DNA from 4 places in the Wukongibacter baidiensis genome. Region 2 is predicted to be linked to each of the others. Evidence: riboswitches for the same ligand, from Rfam matches in the RefSeq annotation. Region 2 holds a riboswitch; each other region holds the start of a gene.

Region 1 (3,218 bases), 780 kb from region 2:
ACTCTTTGTGATATTGCAAGTCTTCTTGCCTTTGTAGTGTTTAATTTACAGAACTTAACCTTACCTTCATAACTTTCTGCAAGTGCCTCAATATCAGGCATAAGAGCCTTGCATGGCTCACAGCCATCACTCCAGTAGTCTACAAGTACAAAGCCATCAGCCTTTAGTACTTCTTCTTCAAAAGTGTTCTTATCAACTGCTAACATTCTAAAAACCTCCCTGTAATTTATTTGGGGATATTCGCTTTTTATTTTTAGTAATTCCAAGGGGACAAAGCGATTATCTGTATATAATACGATAGTCATCTTACATTCTGGAGATTTAACAGCCAACATTTTAGGGATGTTAAATCTTTGGAATGTAATAGATTTTTCGTAATTTATATATTATTCATGAAAAGCATTTTCAATATATTTTTCAGCTTGAACTGCTGCTATTGCTCCATCAGCTACAGCTGTTACTACCTGACGAAGTGACTTTTGTCTAATGTCTCCAGCTGCAAATACTCCACCGATGTTTGTCTTCATGTCATCATCTGTTATTATATATCCTCTATCATCCATATCTATCATATCCTTAAATACATCGCTTAGAGGTAGATATCCAATGAATGGGAATATTCCAAATGTACCATCATCTTCGTGAGCTTGATATTCTGTTAATTCACCAGTTTCTCTATTCTTAAGAACTATTGATTCTACAATTCCTTCACCTTTAATTTCTTCTGGTGCTGAATTCCAGATCCATTCTATCTTGTCATTCTTAAATGCCTTTTCTTGGATAGATTTAGCTGCTCTTAATGTATCTCTTCTATGAACAACTGTAACCTTTCTTGCAAACTTAGTTAAGTACATTGCTTCTTCGATAGCCGAGTCTCCTCCACCGATTACAAATACTTCTAGGTCTGTAAAGAAGTCAGCGTCACATGTAGCACAGTAAGAAACTCCCTTACCAGTTAATTCTACTTCACCTGGAACTCCTAATTTTCTTGGAGTTGCACCAGTTGCGATAATAACTGTCTTTGCGCGGTACTCTTCTTTTTCACCCTTAACAACCTTAATTTTACCTTCTAGGTCAACTGAAACTACAGCGTCTATCTTTCTTTCTGCTCCAAACTCTTCAGCTTGCTCTACCATTCTAGCTATAAGGCTTGGTCCAGTAGCCTCTCTGATTGAACCAGGATAGTTTGCAACCTCATTTGTAGTTACAATCTGTCCACCAGTCTTACCTTTTTCTAAGATTAGAGTTTTCATTTTTGCACGGGCAGAATATAGTCCTGCAGCAAGACCAGCTGGCCCACATCCAACGATCAACACGTCATATAAATTCTCCATAATAGAACCTCCCTCTTTAATAATTAATGATTAAAATTCCTCTGTAATTTTTTAGGTTAAGTTGATTCTTTGAGTTTATTAATGAAATTTCATTTAACTGTCTAATATTTATTTAATACCTTTATATAAGGTTTAACCTACATTTCTAATAAAACTGATCCATACTTTGGATCGCTCCATCAATTAAGTTGAAATCAATAAGCCTAAAATCCTCTAAGATCTCCTCAGTCCATCTTGGCGTCTTTTTACCTTCGATGAATTTTCTTGCTGTATTCCCACTAGCTTCAATAATTTCCAAGGATTCAATATCTAGTTTTCCTTTTTCAGCGCTGATTGCCACCGACTTAAATGGTGTCTCATTCGGCTTTATACTGCCCGACAAAGGATGGGTTAAAAGCTTGTATCCTTCATGTATTTTATTTCTGACAAAAGATAATATTTCTAAGTAACTAGCTTCCTTCAAATAGATTATATCCATCTTTTCATTATATTTATCATAAACCAAAACGTTATTTGTTATTATTGTTTTTTTCAAAAATTTCACCTCCCGCATTTTTACATATACAGGTTTCAAGGAAAACGTTTTTCTAGCCTTGTTTGCTAGTTCCTGATTATTTGATTTATTAGGGGTGTGTCAATTTTACAAATTATATACTGTATCGAAACTTTATCCGCTAATGTGAATTCAACTCTATTCCAAAGCTGAAAACAATAAATATGTACTATTATCCTTTAGCCATTTTTAGATATATTATTCACAAAATGGCAACAAAAAAAGGAGCAATGGCGAATAATGTTTGCCAGTTGCTCCTCTGTCTTATACCTGAGAGTTTCTTTCAAATTCAAATAGAAATCGAAATTGCCCCTTCGGTGCCATATATAAATAGCATACATGGCTTTCCAGAGATCTGTCTAGGTACGGTCCTTTTGCCTGAGAATTTCACTATGACGGGCATTGTCATAATTTACACCTTCGGCGGCCAATATATATTGGCTCTCTCCCGAGCCCTTCATCCAGTACTTATATTCAATTTTTTTATACTTTTTAAATTGCTATAACTTTCTTCTATAGCCATTATATAATATTGTCAAAAGTTTTACAATATAATTTTTTAATAAATTTATAATTTTTATTAGAATTTATCTTTTTTTGTTTGAATCTGTCGAACACTTTTGCTTAAATCGCATTAGATTTTACTCTGTAATAAAGAATATTGCTAGGACTCCGGCTCCGGTGTGTGTGCCAATAGTACATCCTATATCTGCTTCAACTATTTCCGATGGTTTAAATTCTTTTATTACTAACTCCTTCAGATTCTCCAACCCTTCTTTGTTGGCAGCATGACCCATAGCAATTCTAGTTCCTTCTTTTAAGCCACTTTTTCTACAGATCTCTACCATTTTTTTATACAATTTCTTGTTTCCTCTTACCTTATCAATAGGTTCAACCTTACCATCAATAATTCCTAAAATAGGTTTTACATTTAACAAAGTACCTAGAGCCATCTTTCCAGTGCTCAATCTTCCATTTTTATGTAAGTATTTCAAAGTATCTACTGAAAAGATTTGCTGAGCTCCTTCAATCATTTCTCTTATCTTTTCTAATATTTCATCGAGTGGCTTACCTAACTCGTCCATTTCAGCTGCTCTTGTTACAATCATTCCACATCCATATGCCAAGGATCTGGAATCGAATACGTAAATATTCTCTCTATTCATTTCTTCTTTAGCCATTACTGCAGATTGATGTGTTCCACTTACTCCCCCTGAACCGTTTATAATTATAATGTTCTCATATCCGTCTTCAAGAGCTTCTTCAATAGCTTTTTTAAAGTCTATAGGTGTTACTTGAGAGGTTTGAGGTATTTCTTCAACAGTCTCAAG
Region 2 (3,218 bases):
AAAAGATATAAAAATTTACGTAATTGATTTGGATCAAGGGTTGAAATTCCCTTTTTATCTAATATATCAGTAAGTCGTTTTAATTCTTCCCAAGAAGATGAATGTTTCTGTATAAACTGATTATCTTTCAAATTTAATCACCTCTCCTCAACCATTGTATCAAATAAATAATTAGAAATAAATGGGTAAATTCCAGAAAATGATTATAAGTGTGTCAGAGGGCTGTGGTTTGAATTGAAAGATAGGAATGGAGTGAAATCATGAATACAGTAAAGATTACAACCCCTGAAAATATAGAGGTAGAATATAGGTTAGCAGGATTAGGGTCTAGAGGAGCAGCTGCCGTAGTAGACTCCTTGATTCAAACGGCTGCCATACTAGTAATTGTAATAACCATTATCGCCCTGCAAATAAATCCTAAGGATTTATTTGATGAACATGGAGGATGGTTTGTAGGAGGAGTTATAATACTTGTGTGGCTAATAACCTATGGATATTTTATAATATTTGAGATGACCATGAATGGAATGACTCCAGGTAAAAAACTTTTAGGTATTAGAACTCTTCGAAATAATGGAGAACCAATAACAATAAAACACTCTATTATTAGAAATCTTTTTAGAATCATTGTTGATGCCTATGGTGTAGGTGTAGTACTAATCTTTTTTTCAAAGCAGCATAAAAGAGTTGGTGATTATGTTGGGTCAACAATGGTAGTGGTGGTAGAAAAAAAGGATATTCCTATAGTTTTAGGAATAAATGAAATCAGAGAACAGAACTATAAATACTCCATTACTAAAGAAGAACATAGATTGTTGAAAGAATACTATCAAAGAAAAAGTAGCCTTGATGAAAATATTATAGAACTAGAAAAAGAATTGGGAAAGTATTTTGCTGAAAAACTAGAAATCGAAAAAAATGAAGGTGAATATGATAGATTCTTAAAGGAACTATTAGAGCAAGGCGTTAGGTTATAAATAGTATTCTTTGACAAATATTTATTCAAGTCACTTAAAGTAATATTTTGTTAATATGCATAAAGTTATCACGTTTAAATCATTTTTGGGCTAAAAAAGTCATATGCTAAGCTTCGTATGTGGCATGATTACGATAAAAATCATATATTTATAAGAAAATAAAAAAAGTTGTTGTTAAAACAATATCAACTGTTGAAATTTTCAGAAAAATGTTATATTATAAAAATAACATTTAAGATGATATTTATTCGAAATTGAAAATTGCCAAATGATGGTAGCGTGAGATATCTTTTATTGAAGAAGCCGAAGAAGCAATATGAAAGGTGGCCAGCCTTTTATAGAAACTTTCAGGCAAAAGGAGCGCTACTTGATGGAACTCTGGAGAGTCCGGGATTCGGCGCCGAAGGGGAAATACATTATTGACTGAAATAATGTAGACGCTCTCAGGTCAGAAGACAGAGAATATGATGGCATGATTATTTTACATGTCCTTATATTCTTTTTTTATTGCATAGAATGAAGAAGATGAGGCGTAGAAGGCGGTGATATATACCCCCCGAGTCTATGGGGAGAATATTTCTTTGAATATAGCATATAACTTTTAATATGAAATGATATTATTTATTACTTTAACCTATAATACTAAGGATGATTTAATTAATAATCGGACACGAATTTATGACTATATTCTGAAGCATTAACAAAGATCTGAGATTGAAAATTTGGAGGGAGGAATTCTAATATGAATGAATTAAGAAAAACATCTCTGTTTAAATCCCATGAAAAGCATGGAGGAAAAATTGTTAACTTTTCAGGATGGGCACTTCCCGTACAGTATGAGGGTTTGACGGCTGAACATGAAGCAGTTAGAAACTTTGCAGGATTATTTGACGTATCCCATATGGGTGAAGTTGAGGTTAAAGGAAAAGAAGCCTTTGATTTTGTTCAAAACTTGGTTACTAATGATGTATCGGTACTTGAAGATAATCAGGTTATCTATACCTTTATGTGTTACCCCCATGGCGGAGTTGTAGATGATCTTCTAGTTTACAAATTTACAAGCAATCACTTTTTCCTTGTAATTAATGCAAGCAACATAGAAAAAGATTTTAAATGGATGAAGGAAAATGTGGGAACCTATGAGGTGGAACTTGCTAACATATCCGATGATGTATCTGAAATGGCTATTCAAGGTCCAAATGCGCAGAAAATATTGCAGGAACTGACAGACACTGAGCTTTCGGAAATAGGTTTTTTCTATTGTAAGAGGGATGTAAAAGTAGCCGGTGCCAATTGTCTAGTATCTAGAACTGGGTACACAGGTGAAGATGGATTCGAAATATATCTTGCTCATGATGATGCTGAATTGGTATGGGATAAACTAACGGAGGCAGGGAAAGAATATGGATTGAAGCCTGCAGGACTGGGAGCAAGAGATACCTTAAGATTTGAGGCTACACTGCCCCTTTATGGCAATGAACTATCTGAGGATATAACGCCGTTAGAAGCTGGACTTGGATTCTTCGTAAAACTTGATAAGGAAAACTTCATTGGAAAAGAAGCCTTGGTAAAGCAAAAAGAAGAGGGTCTTAAGAGGAAAATTGTTGGTTTCGAAATGATAGATAAAGGGATACCAAGACACGGATACGATGTAATGGCAGATGGAAAGAAGATAGGTTTTGTAACCACTGGTTATGCTGCGCCAACTGTAAATAAAAATATAGGTTTAGCCATGGTTGATATTGAATATGCTAAGCTTGAAACTCCAATAGAGATTCAAGTCAGAAAGAGAGTCTTGAAGGCTAAGGTGGTAAGTAAGAGATTCTATACTAAAAAGTATAAGAAATAGAGAGAAAGAAAAAAATTTTGAGGAGGAATTTATTATGAAAATAGTTGAAGGACTTTATTATTCAAAGGATCATGAGTGGGTTAAGGTTGAAGGCGATAAGGCTACTATTGGAATTACAGACTATGCACAGCATGCCCTTGGAGAAATCGTTTATGTTGAAATGCCAGATGTTGATGACGAAATAGATGCTGGCGATGTTTTTGGGGTTATTGAGTCTGTAAAGGCTGCCTCTGATTCATTCTTACCTATTTCAGGAAAGATCGCAGAAGTAAATGAAGAATTAGAGGATTCACCAGAACTCTTAAACGAGAAGCCGTATGAAAGCTGGATTTTAGCGGTAGAAATGTCAGATAAATCTGAGCTAGATAATCTAATGAGTGATAAGGAATACG
Region 3 (3,218 bases), 1.9 Mb from region 2:
CTTCACCACATACAAAGGCTCCGGCACCAGCCTTTATCCTTAGATCAAAATCAAATCCTTCTTCACCAAGTATATCCTTACCTAAGAAGCCCTTTTCTCTGGCTTGTTTGATAGCTATTTCAAGGCGAACTATCGCCAAAGGATACTCTGCCCTAACATAGATAACACCTTGCTTTGCACCTATGGCATATCCTCCAATAATCATACCCTCAATCAAACTGTGGGGATCACCCTCTAGGATACTCCTATCCATAAATGCACCTGGGTCTCCCTCATCTGCGTTACAAACAATATATTTAGTTTCTCCTGGAGATTTCCTAGCCGCATTCCACTTGAACCATGTCGGGAATCCAGCTCCACCTCTGCCCCTTAGTCCAGATTTCTTAATCTCTTCGATTACCTCATCGGGACTCATTTCTTTAATACATTTTTCAGCGGCCTTATATCCGTCATCTTTCATATATTCTTCTATATATTCAGGATTGATGATTCCACAATTTCTTAGGGCAATTCTTTCTTGTTTATCCAATATATCTTGATCATTCCCACTAATAACATACTCATGGGCTACTTCTTTTCCCACTATATGCTTTGTTATTATCTCTGTAACCATCTCTGGATTTACCTTTACATAGGTGATCTTTTCATTCTTCTCGTCTATAACATCCACTATTGGCTCTAGATGGCACATTCCTATACAGCCAGTAAGTGTAAGCTCTACATCAAGACCTTTATTCTTTATTTCATCTTCAAATTCCTTATGAACTTTATTTGCTCCCGCTGCAATACCGCAGCTTCCTTGCCCAATAACTATCTTCATACTCTACACCTCCTGACCTTCTTTTTTCTTAATATCCCTTACAATTTCCTTTGCCTTGTCAGGTGTAAGGTTTCCATAGGTTTCTCCGTTAATCATCATAACCGGTGATAAACTACAACAGCCAAGACAGGCAACATTTTCTAATGTAAATAAATCATCATTTGTGGTTTCACCTTCATTTATACCAAGTTCATCACAAATGGCCTCTTCAATAGCCTTTGATCCATTAACATGGCAAGCAGTCCCTTGACATAGCATGATAACAAATTTACCTACAGGTTCTAGTCTAAACTGAGTATAGAAGGTTGCTACGCCTAGTATCTTAGATGGCTTTATTCCCGTCTCCTCAGCTACATAATTTAAAGCCCTGCGAGGCAAATAATTATATATTTCTTGTACCGCCTGAAGAATACTAATAAGACTCCCAGACACACCCTTATATTTTTCTAGTACAGGATCTAACTTTTTAAGATCAATCTGAGGATCACTCATATTAGATTGCTTTTTCCCACAACAGCATTGCATTTGTTTCCACTCCTTTCAAAATATATACGTGAAATGAATATTAAAACTTCAATCCCATATTGTCACTCTGATTATTTTATAATCACGATTACCACATTTGTGAAAAAAACCACAATTTTTGCCATAGGTAATCTTTTTGCTTTCTCATTAGCGTTTCCTATCCGTTTAGAAAAAAATATGAATGACATCCACAATAAAACGTCACTCATACTTCTCTGTTTCTTTGCCTGAGAGATTCTACAAGAGAGATGTTTTGTATTGCTCCTTCGGCGCCTATAAGGTCTTTCCAGAGTTCCATCCGATAGCGATCCTTTTGCCTGAAAGATTCTATATAGATTGAGAGAGGCTATATATTGCTTCTTCGGCTCCCCTAGGGGTATCTCTCGCTACCATCACATGGATAACTATGAAATTTTCATTCAATTACGAATATTTATTAACTTCTATATATATTATCATGTTTATCGAAAAATTTCAATATTTGCAAGAAGATAAGTAAAATTTTTCATGGTTTATTAATTTTTTTACATATACAATGAATATTTGTATGCAATTACAGGTTTTTAGGCAAACGTTATCCTAATTTTTTCTAATTATTTTATCAATTTTGCAATTTAAACTTTTAAAAATTTCATTTTCATCACAAATCCCATTAGTTATTTATTAATCACTGTGTATGAATAATCTTTTTGTGTACTATTTGTTCGCTGGTTTCTCCATGATTTGACATCTTTGTATAGCTCATGTATAATCAAAATGATGAAAACAAAATGAAGGAGTAGATTGACTTTATGAGAAGATTATTTTTTAACATTGTTAAGTAGAGGAAATAAATAATTCTAGAGAAAGCTTTTGAGGCGTCTAAATAGTATGCCTGTTTTTTTGATGCTTTCTTTGACAATGTTGAAAATTAAGATTTGCATAGGGTTTTATCTATAGTTAAACAACATCAAAATATATTTCAAAGAAATTAGTGAAGATTCCTATTTTCTTGCATTGAAAATTATTGTATTTCTAAATTGTTTAGCTATATAAATATTAATTATAGACCATGCTGATTTTATGCATGGTTTTTTTATATTCAATTTGATTTATTCTGTCAGCACTTGGATTGGATATAAATTAATAGTTTAACCCCAGAGGCGATTTTAATCGCCTCTATTTTTTTGTTTTCAATTCCATTAAAAGCTAAGGAGGTGAACCCATGCCGATATTTACTGAAAACTTCAACGGGACTTTTAAAAACTAACTACAGGTAAGGTGTTGTATATGATATTAAAAATAAAAACTACTAATTCTATTTACCTTGCCTGGACAATTTCGGGAGGTAAGGTAAATGAGTCAGTTAACATTAAATTGGGAGTTATTCGAAGAAAAGATTGATAGTGTAGAGAGGTATTGCTCAAGCTGTGGAAGGAAGGTTATCTTCTATGATTCTATGGTAAGAAGACACAATGCTAATGGCAAAAATATATATAAATACGCTATATATAAATGTGAAAAGGGACATACGTGGAATAAAATTCTGAACAAGTATCTTTCAAATAAGTCAAATAGCCTTAGTGATCCTGATTCCCTTGAACAGAATGGATATCTTAAGGATGAACAATATAAGAATGAAGGTGCCCCAGAGCTGAGGATTGATAAATTCTCTATTTCAGAATACAGTGAAAAAAATATCGATAGGATAGATATTTTTATCAAGAATTACAACTATAAGGTTAGATTGGATAAGCTTTTAAGTGAAAATCTAACAGATACAAGTCGAACTCAAATACAACAGAGGATTAAAGATTCTCAAATATTAGTAAACGAAAAAAAATCTAAGGCTAAATATTTTATAAGAGACAAGGATAAAATCACTATTTTTATT
Region 4 (3,218 bases), 880 kb from region 2:
CGGCGTATCTCCAGGTATTGCTATCATGTCAAGTCCTACAGAACAGACACAGGTCATTGCCTCTAATTTTTCTAGGTTAAGGGCACCTGTCTGAACTGCGTTTATCATTCCCTCATCTTCACTTACAGGTATAAAAGCTCCACTTAATCCTCCTACATGGGATGATGCCATGATGCCTCCTTTTTTAACTGCATCATTTAATAACGCCAAAGCTGCAGTGGTTCCATGCCCCCCACAGGTCTCGATTCCCATTTCCTCTAAAATCCTCGCAACGCTATCTCCTACTGCCGGCGTCGGTGCCAAAGATAAATCCAGTATCCCAAAGGGAACACCTAACATTTCCGAAGCTTCCATAGCAACTAATTGTCCTGCCCTCGTTATTTTAAATGCTGTTTTCTTTATGGTCTCAGAAACAACGTCAAAGCTTTCTCCCCTTACCTTTTCTAAGGCTGCCTTAACAACACCGGGTCCACTAACCCCTACGTTTATAACGCACTCAGCCTCTCCAACTCCATGAAAAGCTCCTGCCATAAAGGGATTGTCCTCAACGGCATTGGCGAAAACTACAAATTTTGCACATCCTATACTGTCATTGTCCTTTGTTAGGTATGCTGTTTCTTTGATTATCTTCCCCATATCCCTAACAGCATCCATATTTATTCCAGACTTTGTATCTCCAATATTTACAGATGAGCACACCCTTTCGGTCACCGCCAAGGCCTGAGGTATTGATTCTATAAGTATTTTGTCTGCCTTCGAATATCCTTTCTGCACAAGGGCTGAAAAGCCACCTATAAAGTTAACTCCTACATCTTTTGCAGCCTTGTCTAATGTTTTAGCAAACTCCACATAATTGTCATCATTGCTTGCTCCTGCAACTAATGCGATTGGTGTTACTGATATTCTTTTATTAATTATTGGAATACCATACTTTTCTTCAATAATCTCTCCAGTCTCCACTAGCTTCTCGGCATATCGTGTTATTTTGTCATAGATTTTTTTTCTGGCCCTTTCTCCATCAGGGTCACAGCAGTCTAATAGGGATATGCCCATAGTAATAGTTCTTATATCCAGCTTTTCCTTTTCAATCATTTGTATGGTTTCCATTATGTTATTAAATTGGCTCATTTTATTTCATCCCCCATTACTATATTTTGTGCATTGCATTAAATATATCTTCATGCTGTATTTTTACCGACATCCCTATTTTTCCACCAGCGTCGTTGAGCTTCTCCCTTAGCATAGTAAAGCTAATATCAGTCTTTTCAAGCTCAACAATCATTATCATAGTAAAATAATCCTGTAAAATCGTTTGGCTGATATCCAAAATATTAACCTTATTCTCCGCTAAAACTGAAGTAATCTCTGCTATAATTCCTATCTTGTCCTTTCCTATAACTGTAATAACTGCTTTCACTTTAAATTCCCCCTCTTACAATAATCATTGGCTATTTGTAGCTTTAAGATTAATTTCCCTTGGACCCCTTATTTTTTATTAAAGAAATGACTTCAAATACAAAAGAGACTACATCATAGTGATATAGTCTCAGTAAAAACAGGATTAGACTAAAGAAGATTAATAGGCAGGGTTATTACACTGCACAAAAACTGCATGATCTTCTTTAATGTTTTAATCCCCTGTCCTTTTACCTGAGAGTTTCACCAATGTTCTTGGCTTTCCCCTTCGGTGCTCAATTGAGTCTCTCCAGAGGTCTGTCCAATAGCGGTCATATTCACTACTTCCGCCACCTTCATCCAGGATATTAAATTAGAGAGAGTTCCTAGTAAAACCTAATTTATACATATCAAAATATCCGATGATTCTGGGGATTTTTGATGTGTATAAGTTAAAATCTTCACTGGAATCTCTACATATGTGTTTAGATATAGAATGATTCTAGCACAAAGCCATTGCAAAAATCAACATATTTTTGAATATTTATAAATTTTTATATAGAAATTGCAATAAATCTTTTACATTTCAATTCCTTGAATCGCATAAAAACCTACCACATCATAAGCTCTTCTGCCTCTTCCCTTAGCCGATCTCTAAAGTCTGGATGGGCTATTCCGATAAGTCTTTCTATACGGTCTCTAATCGATGTTCCTCTTAAAGCAGCAACGCCGTATTCAGTAACTACGAAATCAACATCATTTCTAGATAATGAAACGGCAGCCCCTCTAGCTAACCTCGTAACAATTTTTGATATGGTTTTTCTTTCACTGCTATTTGGAACTCTGACCTTTGCCGTGGAATAGAGTGCAATTATTGACTTGCCACCGGGTGAGTTTTGTGCACCTATGGCTGTATCCGCTTGACCTCCAGTTCCACTGAACTGCATATGTCCTATAGATTCTGAACAGCACTGACCTGTTAAGTCGATTTCAAGGGTAGTATTAATGGATACCATTTTATAGTTTTTCCCTATTATATAGGGGTCATTTACCCATGAGCCTCTAAGAATATTAACTGCTGGATTGTCATCTATAAAGTCATATAGTTTTTTCGTTCCCAGAGCAAAGGTAGCAACCATTCTTCCCGGCATAAGTGTTTTCTTTTTACCCGTAATTACGCCTGCCTCATATAAATCTACCATACCATCGGTAAACATTTCCGTGTGTATACCTAAGTCCTTTTTATTCATAAGCTCCGCTGCAACTGCGTTAGGAATACCTCCTATACCAAGCTGTATTGTTGATCCATCCTCTACAAGATCTGCAATATGTTTCCCTATAATTCTGTCCTTTTCCGATGGCTCTAAAACGGGTATTTCAGGGACTTCATAGTTGGTTTCCACTATAAAATCCACTTCACTTACATGGATTATTGTATCTCCAAAGGTCCTAGGCATATTAGGGTTTACTTCTAAAATAACTAAATCAGCGTTTTCAATCATTTCCCTTTCATAGGTGGCACTTAATGATAATGATATAAATCCATGCTTATCCATAGTAGATGCCGTTCCGATAAAAACATTGGGCCTTCTATGGGCAAGTCTCTTCATTGCACATATGTGCAGGTGATTTGGTATAAAGGATACCGTCTTATTTTTATGGGCCTTTCTCATACCCGGGCTATAAAACCATCCCTCCATAAGAAAGCTGTCCTTATATTTTGGATCACTAAAGTATTCATAATCTGCCATTGGTAAACATGTTGCTATATTTACATCCTTTACTCTATCTGAAATTGTATAGAGCTTTGATAAAATTTCCTT

What was found. Region 2 has a riboswitch for glycine ahead of gcvT (glycine cleavage system aminomethyltransferase GcvT). Riboswitches for the same ligand answer to the same signal wherever they lie in the genome.
Region 1: linked by a shared signal. The riboswitch ahead of R9X47_RS05235 (GrdX family protein) and the one ahead of gcvT (glycine cleavage system aminomethyltransferase GcvT) in region 2 are both predicted to bind glycine.
Region 3: linked by a shared signal. The riboswitch ahead of nuoE (NADH-quinone oxidoreductase subunit NuoE) and the one ahead of gcvT (glycine cleavage system aminomethyltransferase GcvT) in region 2 are both predicted to bind glycine.
Region 4: linked by a shared signal. The riboswitch ahead of R9X47_RS12435 (ACT domain-containing protein) and the one ahead of gcvT (glycine cleavage system aminomethyltransferase GcvT) in region 2 are both predicted to bind glycine.

Annotation. Positions count from the first base shown of each region.
Region 1 is NZ_CP138202.1:1,094,394-1,097,611, forward strand. It holds gene trxA (thioredoxin TrxA) at 1-206, opposite strand, end outside; gene trxB (thioredoxin-disulfide reductase) at 387-1,334, opposite strand; gene R9X47_RS05235 (GrdX family protein) at 1,480-1,869, opposite strand; glycine riboswitch at 2,244-2,348, opposite strand; gene R9X47_RS05240 (DegV family protein) at 2,529-3,218, opposite strand, start outside.
Region 2 is NZ_CP138202.1:1,870,815-1,874,032, reverse strand. It holds gene R9X47_RS08500 (stage II sporulation protein M) at 1-131, opposite strand, end outside; gene R9X47_RS08495 (RDD family protein) at 261-977, shown strand; glycine riboswitch at 1,246-1,350, shown strand; gene gcvT (glycine cleavage system aminomethyltransferase GcvT) at 1,720-2,826, shown strand; gene gcvH (glycine cleavage system protein GcvH) at 2,861-3,218, shown strand, end outside.
Region 3 is NZ_CP138202.1:3,797,264-3,800,481, reverse strand. It holds gene nuoF (NADH-quinone oxidoreductase subunit NuoF) at 1-820, opposite strand, end outside; gene nuoE (NADH-quinone oxidoreductase subunit NuoE) at 824-1,345, opposite strand; glycine riboswitch at 1,559-1,637, opposite strand; glycine riboswitch at 1,641-1,741, opposite strand; gene R9X47_RS17180 (S4 domain-containing protein) at 2,682-3,218, shown strand, end outside.
Region 4 is NZ_CP138202.1:2,753,504-2,756,721, forward strand. It holds gene R9X47_RS12430 (PFL family protein) at 1-1,128, opposite strand, end outside; gene R9X47_RS12435 (ACT domain-containing protein) at 1,148-1,417, opposite strand; glycine riboswitch at 1,629-1,719, opposite strand; gene R9X47_RS12440 (acetyl-CoA hydrolase/transferase family protein) at 2,007-3,218, opposite strand, start outside.